3 regions of the Alsobacter sp. R-9 genome follow, and region 1 is predicted to be linked to each of the others. Evidence: predicted binding sites of a transcription regulator. Region 1 holds the regulator's gene; each other region holds the start of a gene.
What was found. The regulator PhoB, encoded in region 1, activates phosphate uptake and scavenging genes when phosphate is short. The targets are predictions, from matches to a motif close to TGTCATNNANCTGTCAT.
Positions count from the first base shown of each region.

Region 2: phnD (phosphate/phosphite/phosphonate ABC transporter substrate-binding protein) is a predicted target of PhoB. The motif match lies at 2,884-2,900, and genes of this name have one in related genera.
Region 3: ACX9GQ_RS21480 (esterase-like activity of phytase family protein) is a predicted target of PhoB. The motif match lies at 3,123-3,139, and genes of this name have one in related genera.

Region 1 covers NZ_JBTSWJ010000003.1:424,756-429,577, forward strand. The annotation lists gene ACX9GQ_RS07515 (lysylphosphatidylglycerol synthase domain-containing protein) at 1-170, shown strand, start outside; gene ACX9GQ_RS07520 (ATP-binding protein) at 198-1,310, shown strand; gene phoB (phosphate regulon transcriptional regulator PhoB) at 1,374-2,081, shown strand; gene ACX9GQ_RS07530 (hypothetical protein) at 2,161-2,646, shown strand; gene ACX9GQ_RS07535 (GcrA family cell cycle regulator) at 2,652-3,176, opposite strand; gene ACX9GQ_RS07540 (acetylornithine transaminase) at 3,525-4,739, shown strand; gene argF (ornithine carbamoyltransferase) at 4,736-4,822, shown strand, end outside.
Region 2 covers NZ_JBTSWJ010000012.1:97,398-102,219, forward strand. The annotation lists gene phnC (phosphonate ABC transporter ATP-binding protein) at 1-599, opposite strand, end outside; gene phnD (phosphate/phosphite/phosphonate ABC transporter substrate-binding protein) at 665-1,717, opposite strand; gene phnD (phosphate/phosphite/phosphonate ABC transporter substrate-binding protein) at 1,727-2,809, opposite strand; gene ACX9GQ_RS18795 (response regulator) at 2,912-3,592, shown strand; gene ACX9GQ_RS18800 (sensor histidine kinase) at 3,595-4,822, shown strand, end outside.
Region 3 covers NZ_JBTSWJ010000016.1:45,721-50,542, reverse strand. The annotation lists gene ACX9GQ_RS21485 (lysophospholipid acyltransferase family protein) at 1-590, opposite strand, end outside; gene ACX9GQ_RS21480 (esterase-like activity of phytase family protein) at 728-2,935, opposite strand; gene ACX9GQ_RS21475 (ABC transporter substrate-binding protein) at 3,515-4,822, shown strand, end outside.

The DNA.
Region 1 (4,822 bases):
TCTGGCGCCTGCCCTACGAGGGGCTGATCGGCGCGTTGCTGCTGTTCCGCATCTGCTACTACCTCGTGCCGTTCGTCATCGCGCTTCTCGTGCTCGGCGGGCTCGAGATCGCCACCCGGGTCCGGGCCTTCCGGGCGCGGGTGGAAGAAGGCACGGTCCGCGAGGACTGACACGCCACCGTCGCACGACGCATGACCATGATGCTGCGACCGGAGGAGACCATGCCGCGCGTCGACGATCCCGATCCGTCCGGGCAGGCCCTGATGCGGGCCATCCTCGCCGCGCTGTCCGATCCGGCCATCGTCACGGATCCCGGCGGCGTCGTGCTGGCCTTCAACGCATCCGCCGGCGCGGCATGGCCGGCGCTGGCCGCCGGCCGGCCGCTCTCCTTCGCCGTTCGCTCTCCGGACGTGGTGGACGCACTGCGACGGCTGCGCGACGGGGAAACCCGCGTGATCGGTTCCTATGCGGAGCGCGTTCCCGTCGAGAAGTTCTTCGACGTGACCGCCAGCATCCTCGCGCCGGACGCCGGGCGCGGCGAGCCCTCGGCGCTGCTCCTGTTCCGCGACCGCACCGAGCAGCAGCGCCTCGACATGATGCGCGTCGACTTCGTCGCCAACGCCAGCCACGAACTGCGGACGCCGCTGGCCTCCGTCCTCGGCTTCATCGAGACGCTCCAGGGGCCGGCCCGCGACGATGCGGTGGCGAGGGAACGGTTCCTCGGCATCATGCGCGAGCAGGCCCGGCGCATGGCCCGGCTGATCGACGACCTCCTGACGCTGTCGCGGGTCGAGATGGCCGAGCATCGCCGCCCGGAGGCGCCGGTCGACCTGGGCGCCGTCGTCCGGCAGGTGATGGACACGCTGCGGCCCCTCGCGGACGACAGGGGCGTCGCCCTCGCCCTCGACCAGCGTCTCCCGGCACCGGTCGTGCCCGGCGACCGGGACGAGCTGCTGCGGGTCGTCGAGAACCTGATCGAGAACGCGATCAAGTACGGACAATCCGGCGGAAAGGTCGATGTCACGCTGGACGAGGAACCGGACGCGGGCACCGGCGGGACGGTTCGCCTGTCGGTCCGGGACTACGGGCCGGGGATCGCGCCCGAGCACGTGCCGCGCCTCACCGAGCGGTTCTATCGCGTGGACACCGGTCAGAGCAGGGTCCAGGGAGGCACGGGTCTGGGCCTTGCCCTCGTCAAGCACGTCCTCAACCGCCACCGCGGACGCCTTGTGATCGAGAGCCGCCCGGGCGAGGGCGCCACCTTCCGGGTCCTTCTTCCCTCGAGGGTCGAAGACGGCCGCGTCGGCTGACGGGTGTTATAAAAGCGTCATCCCGCAGTCATAGAAGGAACGCGTCCCAGCGGGGGTGTGACCATGGCGAGCGTGCCGCGAATCCTGATCGTCGAGGACGAGGAGCCGCTGACCCTGCTCCTGCGCTACAATCTCGAGTCGGAAGGCTATGCCGTGGAAACCGTTGCGCGCGGTGACGACGCGGAGCTGACCCTGCGCGAGACCGTTCCCGACCTTGTCCTTCTCGACTGGATGCTGCCCGGCCTGTCGGGGATCGAGCTCTGCCGCCGGCTGCGGCAGCGCCCCGAGACGCAGCGGCTTCCCGTGATCATGCTCACCGCCCGCGGAGAGGAGAGCGAGCGCGTCCGCGGCCTCGCCACCGGCGCCGACGACTACATCGTCAAGCCGTTTTCGGTGCCCGAGCTCCTCGCCCGCGTGCGGGCCCTGCTGCGCCGGGCCTCCCCCGAACGCGTCGCGAGCGTTCTGGAGGCCGGCGACATCGCGCTCGACCGCGAGACGCGGCGCGTGCGCCGGGGCGGCCGGGAACTGCACCTCGGGCCTACTGAATTCAGAATGCTGGAGTTCCTGATGGAGAAGCCGGGCCGGGTCTTCAGTCGCGCCCAGCTTCTCGACGGCGTGTGGGGCATGGACAGCGAGATCGACGAGCGCACCGTCGACGTCCATGTGGGCCGCTTGCGCAAGGCACTCAACCGTCCGCGGGAGCGTGATCCGATCCGCACGGTGCGCGGCGCCGGGTATTCCTTCGACGAGACCTTCTCCCGCCGCGCCTGAAGGGTTGCACGACGCCGCACTGTCCGGCGCGCATGGCTCCCCGCTTGGCCCGGAGGGGCGACGCGGCTACGCTCTTCCCATGTCGGAGATCCGGACCCGTCCCATCCGCCGCCCGCCGCCGGCGCGCCCGCCCGAGCGACGGCCCGCGCCCGCCATCGCCGAGGCTCTGGCGGGGATCGTCCTGCGCGTGCCGACGTCCCGCATCGCCCTGCGCCAGTCGCCGACGACCTTCTCGGTCGAGGGAACCGGTTCGCCGGGCCTCTGCTGGTTCTTCATCGGGCTCGACGTCCGCCGCGGTCGCTACGAGGTCCATGTCGAGGACGTCGAGCAGCACGGCAGCCTGCGGGGCCTGCGCCACGGCGAGCTCGAAGCGGTGCTGAGGGCACTGGTGGCGGGAGAGGTCTGGGTCGTCTCGACGGTCGATCGCCGGGCTTCACGCACGCGCATCCGCCTGCGGGAGCCCGGGCTTTCAGACTGGGTTCACCGGCGCTCGCGCTGGCTCGTGCCGCGCCGCCCCGGATACCGGCGGCAGCGCTTTGCCGACTATCGCGACGACGGCGCCTGAGCGGCCTAGTCGCGCGCGACGGTCCGGTTGCGGTCGCGGCGACGCTCCAGCGACGGCTGATAGGCGATCTGCGCGTGATAACCGCAATAGGGGGTGCCGGGCGGGGACTTCGCGCCGCAGAAGCGGAAGTCCGGCGACGTCGGGTCGCCATGCGGCCAGCGGCACATGGATTCCCGCAGCTCCATGATCGTGACCCGCTCCGACATCGGGATCACCACCTCCGGCGCGGGCGCCGGGGCCACGTGAACGACGGGGGCCGGCGTCGGCGCCGCCTTCGGGCTGAGCGCGAGGTTGCCGCGCACGGCGGGCCCGTGGCTCATCGGATGGCTGGGCGCGCGGGTGGTCTTGCGCGGCCGTGCGGCCTGCGGCGCCGGCGCCTTGGCGCGACCCGACAGTCCAAGGCGGTGCACCTTCCCGATCACGGCGTTGCGCGTCACGCCGTTTCCGAGCTCGGCGGCGATCTGGCTGGCGCTGAGACCCTGGTTCCAGAGTTTCTTCAGCAGCTCGACGCGATCGTCGTTCCAGGACATCGGCCTCATCCCCGTCTGTGTTGAGCGGCGCCTCGAATCCGCCTCCGTTCGCTCCCCCCGTTCCCCGGACGAGCGCACGCAAGATATCGATGGTTCCGTAGTTTGCCGCACCAGATGTCGTATTCGACAGGGGCGAACCTACGCCAGCCGCGGACTCCGGTGCAACCGGACAGTCCGCCGGTCCCGCGTTTTCAACAAGGATCGTGGCGCCACCGCGGCGGGGGTGCCGCGACGCTCGCGCGCAGCCGCGCGTTGACAAGAAGAAAGGCCTGCCACATTAGTTTTTCGGTCGTGCCGCCCGTGTCGGGCGGCTTTTTGATTTTGCAGGCCCGAACGAGAGACAGGACCATGGCCTCCGTGAACCAGACACCGTCGCCGCTGCTGCCAACCTTCGCGCGCGCCGAGCTGTCGTTCGAGCGAGGCGAGGGGCCGTGGCTCATCACCGATCGAGGCGACCGCTACCTCGACTTCGGCTCGGGCATCGCCGTCAACGCGCTCGGCCACGCCCACCCCCATCTCGTCGCCGCCCTGAAGGAGCAGGCGGAGAAGGTGTGGCACGTGTCCAACCTCTACCGGATCCCGGAAGGGGAACGGCTGGCGCAGCGGCTCGTCGACAACACGTTTGCCGACCACGTCTTCTTCACCAACTCCGGCGCCGAGGCGCTGGAGTGCGCGATCAAGATGGCGCGCAAGTACCACCACGCGAACGGCCATCCGGAGCGCTTCCGGATCGTCACCTTCGAGGGCGCCTTCCACGGCCGCACGCTGGCGACCATCGCAGCCGGCGGGCAGAAGAAGTACCTCGAGGGCTTCGGCCCGAAGGTCGAGGGCTTCGACCAGGTGCCGTTCGGCGACCACGAGGCGCTCAAGGCCGCCATCGGCCCGGAGACCGCTGCGATCCTCGTCGAGCCCGTGCAGGGCGAGGGCGGCGTGCGCCCCGTGCCGCCGCAATGCCTGCGCGGCCTGCGCGAGCTGTGCGACCAGCACGGCCTGCTGCTGATCTTCGACGAGGTGCAGACCGGCGTCGGGCGCACCGGCAAGCTCTTCGCGCACCAGAAGGTGGGCGTCACGCCGGACATCATGGCGATCGCCAAGGGCATCGGCGGCGGCTTCCCCGTCGGCGCCTGCCTGTCGACGCGCGAGGCCGGCAAGGGCATGACGGCAGGGGTCCACGGCACCACCTTCGGCGGCAATCCGCTGGCGATGGCGGTGGGCAACGCCGTTCTCGACGTCGTGCTGGCGCCCGGCTTCCTCGAGCATGTCGAGCGCATCGCGCTTCTCATGAAGCAGCGCCTCGCCGAGCTCAAGGACCGCCATCCCTCGATCATCGAGGAGATCCGCGGCGAGGGCCTCCTCGTCGGCATCAAGTGCCGCGTGCCGAACACGGACCTCGCCGCCGCCGCGCGGGCGGAAAAGCTGCTCACCGTGCCGGCCGGTGACAACGTGCTTCGCCTGCTGCCGCCGCTGACCATCGACGAGGCGATCGTGACCGACGCCGTCGCGCGGCTCGACCGCGCCGCGACGGCGCTGGAGGCGGCCGCGGTCAAGGGGGCGGCCGAATGACGGCGGCCCCCCGGCATTTTCTCGACCTCGCGGACTTCGACGGACAGCAGCTCCGGCGCATCGTCGATGCGTCGGCCCGTCTC
Region 2 (4,822 bases), on a different contig from region 1:
ACCGAGGTCTTCGGGTCGAGCGACGACGTCGGCTCGTCGGCCAGCACCAGTGCCGGGTCCTGCATGATGGCCCGGGCGATGCCGACGCGCTGGCGCTGTCCGCCGGACAGCTTGTCGGCACGGCGGGTGGCGAAGTCCTCGTTGAGCCCCACGGCATCGATGAGGTCGAAGGCGCGCGTGACGTCCGCCTCGGGAAACTTCCGAAGGAAGGCCCGCCACGCCGGGACGTAACCGAGCCGGCCGGAGAGCACATTCTCGATGACCGACAGGCGCTCGACCAGATTGTACTCCTGGAACACCATCCCGATGCGACGCCGGACGAGGCGCAGGGCGTTGCCGTTCACCTTCGCGATGTCCTGTCCCTCGAACCAGATCTCGCCGGCGGTGGGGTCGACGAGGCGGTTGATGCAGCGGATCAGGGTCGATTTTCCCGTGCCCGAGGGCCCGATGATCGCCGTGATGCCGCGCGGCTCGAAGTTCAGCGTGATGTCCTTCAGCACGGGCTGGCCCGGCCGGTACTCCTTGCGGAGATTGCGCACGCTCAGAAGGCTGCCGGCCTTGGCCTGCACTGCGGACATGTTCAGGGGTTGCGCCGTCATGGCATGCGCCTCGCCGATCGAGAAGGCAGCGGGACGACGGCCTTCCCGCCGTCGTCCCGGTCGGATCAGGGCTTGGGAGCTGCGGGCTGCGCGGCCTTAGCGGCAGCCTCGGCCGCCTTCTTGGCCTCGGCCTCTGCTTCGCGCTTCGTCTGCGCCTCGTACGCGGTCTTGTTGTAAGGGGTGCCCGACTTCTCCGCGACCTCGCGGATCGGTCGCCACGTGTCCTTGTAGGTCATCGGCAGGAAGCGGTCCTCGCCGGCGTATTCCTTCTTCAGTCCGTCCGACCACTTGTAGTCGAGGAAGCAGGCCTTGATCTTCGCCGCGAGTTCCGGCTTCAGGTCGTGCGGCATCGACCACGACGAGGTGGGGAAGGTTTCGCTCTGCCAGATCACGCGGAACTGGTCGCCCTTCACCGCGCCACGCGCCACCATGCGCTCGAACACGTCCGACGCCACCGGGGCCATGTCGTAGTCGCCCGAGGCGACGCCGAGCACCGACTTGTCGTGGCCGCCCGACATCAGGACCTTGTAGTCGTCGTCGGGCTTCAGGCCCTGCTCGGGAAAGAACACGCGTGGCGCGAGGTTGCCGGAGTTCGACGACGGCGCCGTGTGCGCGACCTTCTTGCCCTTGAGCTCGGCGAGCGTCTTGTAGGGGCTGTCACTCTTCACGATGGCGAAGAGCTTGTAGCCGGACACGCCCTTCTCGGAGCCGATCACCGCGAAGGGCACCGCTCCCGCGAGGTTGACGGCGAAGCCGACGACACCGGTCGCAAAGCCCGAGATGTGCAGGCGGCCCGACCGCATGGCCTCGATCTGGGCGGCGTTGTTCTGCACCGGGAAGAAGACGATCCGCTTGCCGGTGCACGTCCCCAGGTAGTCCATGAACGGCTGGTACACCGTCTGGTAGACCGCAGGATTCTCGACGGGCGAGTAGGCGAAGATCAGCGTCGAGGGATCCTTCAGCTTGGACGGGTCTTTCGGCGTATCGGCGACGAGGTCGTTGTCGGCATCGCAATAAGCCGTGTCCAGCTGTCCACGGTTGGAGCAGGCGTCCTGGGCCATCGCGGGCAGGGACGCCCCGGCGAGCAGGAGGACGGCGAGGAAGGTGGCGCGGGTCATGGTCGATCCTCAGGGCTTGGGAGCTGCGGGCTGCTCGGCGGGCTTGGCGGCCTCGGCGGCCTTCTTGGCCGCGGCGTCTGCCTCGCGCTTGGACTCGGCCTCGTAGGCCGCCTTGTTGTACGGGGTGCCCGACTTCTCGGCGACCTCGCGCACGACGGCCCAGTCCTTGGCGTAGGAGATGGGCAGGAAGCGGTCGTCCCCGTTGAACTCCTTCTGCATCTCCGGCGTGAACCGGAAGGAGAAGAAGCAGCTCTTCAGCTTCTCGGCGAGCTCGGGCTTCAGGTCGTGCGCGTAGGCGAAGGAGGAGGTCGGGAAGACGGGGCTGCGGTACAGCACCCGGATATCCGCCTCCTTGATCGTGCCGCGGGTGATCATCCGCTCCATCACGTCCGAGGCCACGGCCGCCATGTCGTAGTCGCCCGAGACGACGCCGAGCAGCGACTTGTCGTGGCCGCCCGACATCAGGGGCTTGTAGTCCTCGTCCGTCTTCAGGCCCTGGTCGGGGAATAGGACGCGCGGCGCGAGGTTGCCCGAGTTCGAGGACGGGGAGGTGTGCGCAACCTTCTTGCCCTTGAGATCGGACAGCTTCTGGTAAGGGCTGGACGCCTTGACCACTGCTGCGAGCGTATATCCCCGCACCTCGGTCCCCAGCCCCTTCGCCGCGAAGGGCACCGCTCCGGCGAGGTTCACCGCAAAGCCGGTGGGACCGGTCGAGAAGCCCGCGAAGTGCAGGCGGCCGGACCGCATCGCCTCGATCTCGGCCGAGTTCGACTGCACGGGATAGTAGACCGTCCGCTTGCCGACGCACTTCTCGAGATGGTCGGTGAACGGCTTGAAGATGTTGGCGTAGACCGCCGGGTCCTCGACGGGCGTGTAGGCCCAGACCAGCGTGGACGGATCGCGCCAGCGCTTGGGATCCTTCGGCGCGTCGGCGACGAGATCCTTGTTCTCGTCGCAGTACAGCGTGTCGAGCTGTCCGCGGTTGGAGCAGCTGTCCTGCGCGGCGGCCGGGGCCGCGGCGGACAGGGCCAGCAGCACGAGCCCGCTTCCGGCGAGAAGGGATCGGCGAAGAAGGACGGACGGGGTCCTCATGGTTTCCTCCGGTTCAGATGGGCGCAATGCCTTGCGCTCTCCAGTTGCTTGCCGGCATCGTAGGCACGCAAACCTGTCGCCAACCTGTCGTGATCTGCCCGGATGAGGATCCTGCTCGCCGAAGACACCGCCGACCTTGCCGAGGCCGTCGCCACGCAACTGGCGAGGGCTGGACACGCGGTGACCCTCGCCGGCGACGGCGATGAGGCGAGCGCCCTTCTGCGGGGTGACCGGTTCGATCTCGTCATCCTCGACCTCACCATGCCTCTAAAGGACGGGGCGACGGTGCTGACGGAGATGCGTGCCCGGCGGGATCGGACCCCCGTGCTCGTGACGACGGCCCGTTCCGCCATCGACGACAGGATCTCGCTGCTCGACCTCGGCGCCGACGACTATCTGGTCAAGCCGTTCGACCTGCGCGAGCTCGAGGCGCGCATCCGCGCCCTCCTGCGCCGCCCCATGGGGATGGGCTCGAGCGCCGAGGTCTTCGGCAACATGACCTTCGACGCCGGGTCGCGGCAGGTCTTGGTGGAACGCGAGCCGGTCGACCTGAGCCGCCGGGAGTTCCGGCTGCTGGAGATCCTGCTCGGGCAGATCGGCAAGCCCGTCCGCAAGGAACGATTGATCGACCAGCTCTTCGGCCCGGACGACGACGTGGCTCCGAATGCCATCGAGCTGTACGTCTCGCGACTGCGCAAGAAACTCGGCAACGCGAGCCTCGACATCGCAACGCTGCGCGGGGAAGGCTACATGGCCCGCCTGCGCGGAGGCGCCGCGCCGTGACGATGGCCGGCCGGCTTCCCTCCGTGCGACGCAGGATCCTCCTCGGCGCCACGCTGATCCTCGGCCTCCTGCTGGCCGCCCTCGCGGTGATCGCACGGCAGTACTCGGAGCGGGCCGCCGACGAGGCCTTCGACCGAGTGCTGTCAGCCGCCGCGCTCTCCATCGCCGATGCGCTGCAACTGGAGGAAGGCTTCGTCACGGTGGACGTGCCGCAGGCGGCGTTCGACATGCTCGCGGCATCCCGCTCCACGCGGGTCTTCTACCGCGTGGTCGCGCCGAACGGGGCCTTCCTCACGGGGTATCCCGATCTGGCGGCGCAGGAGCCCGATCCCCGCACCGCCACGGTGCACCTCAAGGACATCCGCTACCGGGGCGAGACGGTGCGGCTGGTCAGCGTCGGTCGCTTCATCGCCAGCGGCGATACCGCGGACTGGGCCGTCGTGCAGGTGGCCGAGACGCGGGAGGCGCGGGATGCGCTGCGTGACGAACTCTTCCGTACCATCCTGCTGCCGTCGGCCCTCGCCGCACTGCTCGCCTTCGGCCTCGTCTTCATCGGGCTCAATCGTGCCTTTGCGCCTTTCGCCCGGCTGCGGGCCGAGGTGGCCTCGCGGACCTCGACCGACCTTGCGCCCATCGAAAGCCCCTATCCCCGGGAGGTGGCTGCGCTGGTCAGTGTGCTGAACGCGTTCATGGGCCGCCTGTCCACCAGCTTCTCGACGACGCGGACGCTGGTGGCGGATGCCGCGCACCAGTTGCGCACGCCCATCGCCGCGCTGCAGGCCCAGGCCGAACTCGCCCTGCGGGAGACCGATCCCGCGGCCCTCGAAAGAAGGATCGGGCGCATCCACGCGAACGCGCAGGTGATCGCCCAGCTGCAGGGACAGCTCCTCGCGTCGGCCAACGTGTCGCATCGCCTCGACGCGCAGCCGCGGCATGCGGTGGCGCTGGCCAGCGTGGTATCCGCCGTGATCGACGGGCTCCACGACGACCAGCTCGCCCGCATCGACCTCGCCATCGAGGCAGGCGACGCGGCGGTCCTCGCGGAACCCGTCGCGTTGCGCGAGATGCTGCGCAACATCGTCGACAACGCCTTCGCCTACGCGCCAGCCGGCCCCATCCGCATCCGGCTGTCAGCAGGCGAGGCCTACGCGACGCTCACGATCGCGGACGCGGGGCCGGGCATTCCCGAAGAAGAGCGAGCGGCCGTGCTGGAACGCTTCCGCCGCGGCA
Region 3 (4,822 bases), on a different contig from region 1:
ATCTGGAAGAGGCGGCTGTTCTGCCCGTGGAAGAAGACGGGCAGAACCGGACAGCGGTGACGCTGGACGAGCTGCGCGACGAAGGGCTGCCACGGCGCGTCCTGCGCCGCGAGGCGGCCCCAGCGATCAGGCGACGTCGAGACGCCGCCCGCCGGGAACACGAGGACCAGGCCTCCCGTGGCCAGATGAGCGTGCGCCAACCGACGCGATTCGATGTTCGTCGCCATCGCCTCGCGCGTTCCGGAGAAGTCGACGGGCAGAAGCCACGACCGCACCTCGGGTGCACGGTAGAGCACGGCGTTGGTGAGGATGCGGAAGTCAGGCCGGACCTGGCTCGCGAGCCAGCCGAGCACGATGCCGTCGAGCACGCCGTAGGGATGGTTCGCGACGACCACCGCAGGCCCCGAGGCCGGGAGCTGGTGTAACCGTTCCCGTTCGAAGCGAACATGGAGGCGCAGGCGCCGCACCGCGCCGCTCCAGAACGCCTCGGCTCCCGACGTCCTCTGGAAGTCCCTGTAGAGCCGCGCGAGCTGCGGCTGCCCCGTCATCACCTCGATCGACCGCACCAGGCCCCGCTGGAGTAGCGGCATGGTTGGGTCTGCGTAGCTGAAGGCTGTCACGGACTGTGCCCCTCCGACACGTTCGCACGCCTCGCTTGTGTGCGAGTCGCGCGACGGTGCCGTGACGAGGGTCCGCGACAATGGCTGCAGCCGCGGATCCCTGTCGATCAGCGCGTGATGGGTCCCAGCGGAATGAAGCGGGTCTCGCCGGAGGAGCCGTCGACGCCATCGTTGTCGCTGACGACGAAGGCGTTGCCCGCCGCGTCGACCGTGAAGCCCTCGATCTTGTCGAGGACGTAGCCGTTGCCCGCCTTGAGGTCGGGGGCGAGGTCCCTGAGGAGCGACTTGGCGACGACCGGGACGTCCGCCGCGCCGGGCGCGGCCGGCTTCAGACCCTTCACCGAGAACGTGCGCAGCGTCTTCATCGCGGCGTCGCCGAACTGGTTGTCCCGTTCGATGACGACGAAGCGGCCGTCGCCGAGAGCGGTGAGTTCGGACAGCCCGACCCAGCCCTCCTTGGCCGTGTCGAGAGGATAGCGATAGACGCCCCAGGTCTTCGTGGCGGGGACGTAGGACAGGATCTTCACGAAGCCCTTGGGGTCGTCCTTCCACTCACGCTGCACAGCGAGCCACACTGTCTCGTCTGCGCCCGAGCCAGTGACGGCGACGCCCTCGAAGCCGAAGCGGACGGCGTGACGGGCGATCTCGTCGGGAAGCAGGATTTCCTCCTCCACGGAGCCGTCTGCGGCGACGCGCAGCAGGATGTCCTTCAGCGCACCCTCCTTGCGCTCCGGGTTGCCCTCCGAGGCGAGCCAGAACCCGCCGGCAGGGCGGACCGCGATGCCCTCGATGTCATAACCGACAGCCTTGCCGTCCTTGCGCAGGGCGATCGCCTCCGCGATCTGCGCCGGTGCCCGCGACGCATCGACGGCGAGGATGCGGGACGTGGCGTAGGCGCTGTCGGTTACGGCGAAGAGACGTCCCGCCTGCGTCGGGTGGGCCGCCAGTCCGGAGAGCGCACCCCAGCCGATCGCAAGGCCGGCTGCGTCGTTGCCGGACTGGATGGTCGGATAGGAGGCCGTGCCCTCGGCGCGGCGGTAGATCATCACATGGGGGCGGGCGAGGCCGTCGGCGCCGCCGTCCACTTCGCTCGTCACCACGAGCAGGTCTCGCTGGGGCAGCGCGAGGAGGCCCTCGGGGCCGGCGCCGGCCGGCAGCGCGTGGAGCAGTTCCGGCGCCTGGCCCGGTCCCCGGTCGCGGAACACGAAGACGAGCGAGGCGCGCTCGGTGCCGACGAAAAACAGGCGGTCGCTGCCGAAGACGGCGGCTTCGACCCCCTCGGGTTCCGTGCCCTTCGCCCCCGAGCGCCGCTCCGGATAGTGACCGAGCCGTATCGCCGCATGCTCCAGCAGGGTCCCGCTGTCGTACTCGACCGTCCCGTCCTTGCGGAAGATCGTGAAGCCCCGCGATCCGCCCTCGTAGTCGCCTTCGTTGGCGGTGACGAACCGGTCGTCGTCCAGCCACGCGACGCCGTCGGGCTCGCGCTTCACGCCGTCGAGGGAGCCGGTCGGGTCGATGATCCCGTCGCGCTTCGTGTCCACACCCTTGAGCGACACCGCCCCCGCGCTGAAGTGGCGAAGGACCTTTCCGGAGGCGACGTCGATGACGACGAGGTGGTTGTTCTCCTGCAGCGTGAGCACGGCCTCGCCGAGCCGGTTGACGTCGACGAACTCCGGCTCCGGATCCTCCGGGGCGACGACCGCGAGACCGTCGACACCGACGATGCGCAGCGAGCCGCAGTCGGGAACACCGTCGGCATTCAGGGCCAGGACCGACAGGTTGCCGCCGGGCAGTTGCGGCAGCTTGCCCTTGTCCTTGGTCTCGTCCCGTTCGTTCTCGATGGCGATGGCGAGGAATCGCCCGTCGGCCGTGGCCTTGACCGAGTCGGGTTGGCCACCGAGTTCACAGGTGCCGCCCACGGCCTTCCGGTCGAGGTCCACCGTCGCGATGTGCCCGGAGGGCTTGTCCTTCGACGGAGACGTATCGACCGCGACGAGAGCCTTCCGCCCCTGGATGGCGACCGAGGTCGGCTCCCCGGTCAGGGGAATGAAGCCGGCCGGCCTGGGACGGGCAGGGTCAGTGATGTCGATGAGGCCCAGCGCCTTCTGCTCAGCGTCCGTATAGGCCAGCAGATTGCCATCGGCCGTGCCGGCGATGATCTCGGCGACCGTTTTCGACTTAGCATCGCGATCCGCCGGCAGGTTCAGCACGATGGGGAACGACGCGATGCGGTTGAACACCGGCTCGGCGCGGACCGCCGGCACGCTGGCGATCACGACGACCGAGGCCAGCAGGAGGGAAGCGAGGGGGCGCATGGATATCTCCGCGCTGGTTGGATCTACCTCCGCTTGCCTGAGCCCCATGACAACGCGGTGACGTCTGTCGTCCACGCTGTGCCCCTATTCGCGTGAGGGCGGCCGCGTCGCTGCCAATCACCGGACGCGGCGGCCGATCAAACTCATCACTGCTCGGGCGCCATAGGACCTGCGTCCGTCGCGCAGATGTCAATCACCTGTCATCGCGACGTCGAACGGCAGGCCTAGCGTTCCGGTGTCCGGCGAACATGACCCGGGCCGAACTTCAAAGCGCACGGAGGCTGGGCATGATGCGGGTATCGCGTCGATCCATGCTGCGTCTGGCTCCTCGCCGGGACCTCAAGGCCGCGGCACCGTGCCCTCCACGGACATGCGCCGGCCCGATCGGGCCGGCGCGCACCATCCGGCTTCCGATCCGGCGCGTCGTGCCTGTGCAGATCAGCGTCGTACCGCGGACGAACCGGCCGGCGATGCGGATCGCGGCGCCCCCTGCGGCCGTCGCGGTCAGCGTCCCGGTCCAGCTCTGAACATCACGGGCCGGAAAAGTCCGGCCAGCTTCCGCAAACAAGGGGGATCCCCATGACCCAGCTTTCCCGTCGAAGCCTTCTCGCGTCCGGCGCCGGCCTTGCCGGCACGCTCGCCTTGCCGCGCTTCGCCATCGGTCAGGCGGACAATCGGCCGTCGATCACCGTGGCGGTCCAGAAGGTGTCCAACTCGAACACGCTCGACGTCCTGCGCGAGCAGTCGAACGTCGGTGAGCGGGTGTTCTTCTCCTCGCTCTGGGAAGGACTCATCGGGCGCGACTGGCTCGGGGGTCTCAAGAAGATCCCGTTGCTCGCCACCGAATGGCGGCGCATCGACGACCAGACGGTCGAACTGGTGCTGCGTCAGGGCGTGAAGTTCCACAATGGCGAGGAGATGACGGCCGACGACGTCGTGTTCTCCTTTTCGCGCGAGCGGATGTTCGCCGACACGCAGGCGAAGAACCGCTCGACGATCAAGGCCTTCGAGACGATCCCGACCCCGCGCGCGGGCCGCGAACTGCCGCCGGAGGTTCCCGCCACCGCACGCCGCGCGTGGCCTGATCTCCTGAGAGTCGACGCCGTCGACCGCTACACCGTCCGCTTCTACAACGCGACGCCCGACGTCACGCTCGAGGGCCGGCTGTCGCGCTATGGTTCGGAGGTGATGAGCCGCAAGGGGTGGGACAACGCCGCCAGCTATCTGGACTGGGCGCGCAAGCCCGTCACGACCGGCCCCTACAAGGTCGTCGAGTTCAAGCCCGACACGTACCTGATCCTCGAGGCGCACGACGAGTACTGGGGCGGCCGTCCGCCGATCAAGCGGATCCGGTTCGTCGAGGTCCCCGAGGTCGCCAGCCGCGTAAACGGCCTCTTCGCCGGCGAGTACCAGTTCGCCTGCGACATCCCGCCGGACCAGATCCCTGGGATCGAGAAGAGCGGCACGTTCGAGGTGCAGGGCGGCACGATCCTCAACCACCGGCTGACCGTGTTCGACAAGAACCACGCCGTACTCGGCAATCCGCTCGTCCGGCGCGCCATGACCCACTCGATCGACCGGCAGGCGATCGTCGAGAGCCTGTGGGCCGGGCGGACTGTCGTGCCGAGAGGACTGCAGTGGGAGTACTACGACGACATGTTCATCGCGGACTGGGAGGTCCCCGCCTTCGATCCGAAGCTGGCCCAGTCGCTTCTCAAGCAGGCCGGCTACAAGGGCGAACCGATCCCCTACCGGCTGCTCAACAACTACTACACGAACCAGGTCGCGACGGCGCAGATCCTCGTCGAGATGTGGAAGGCCGTGGGGCTGAACGTCCAGATCCAGACGAAGGAGAACTGGACCCAGATCATGGAGCGCGGCGACACC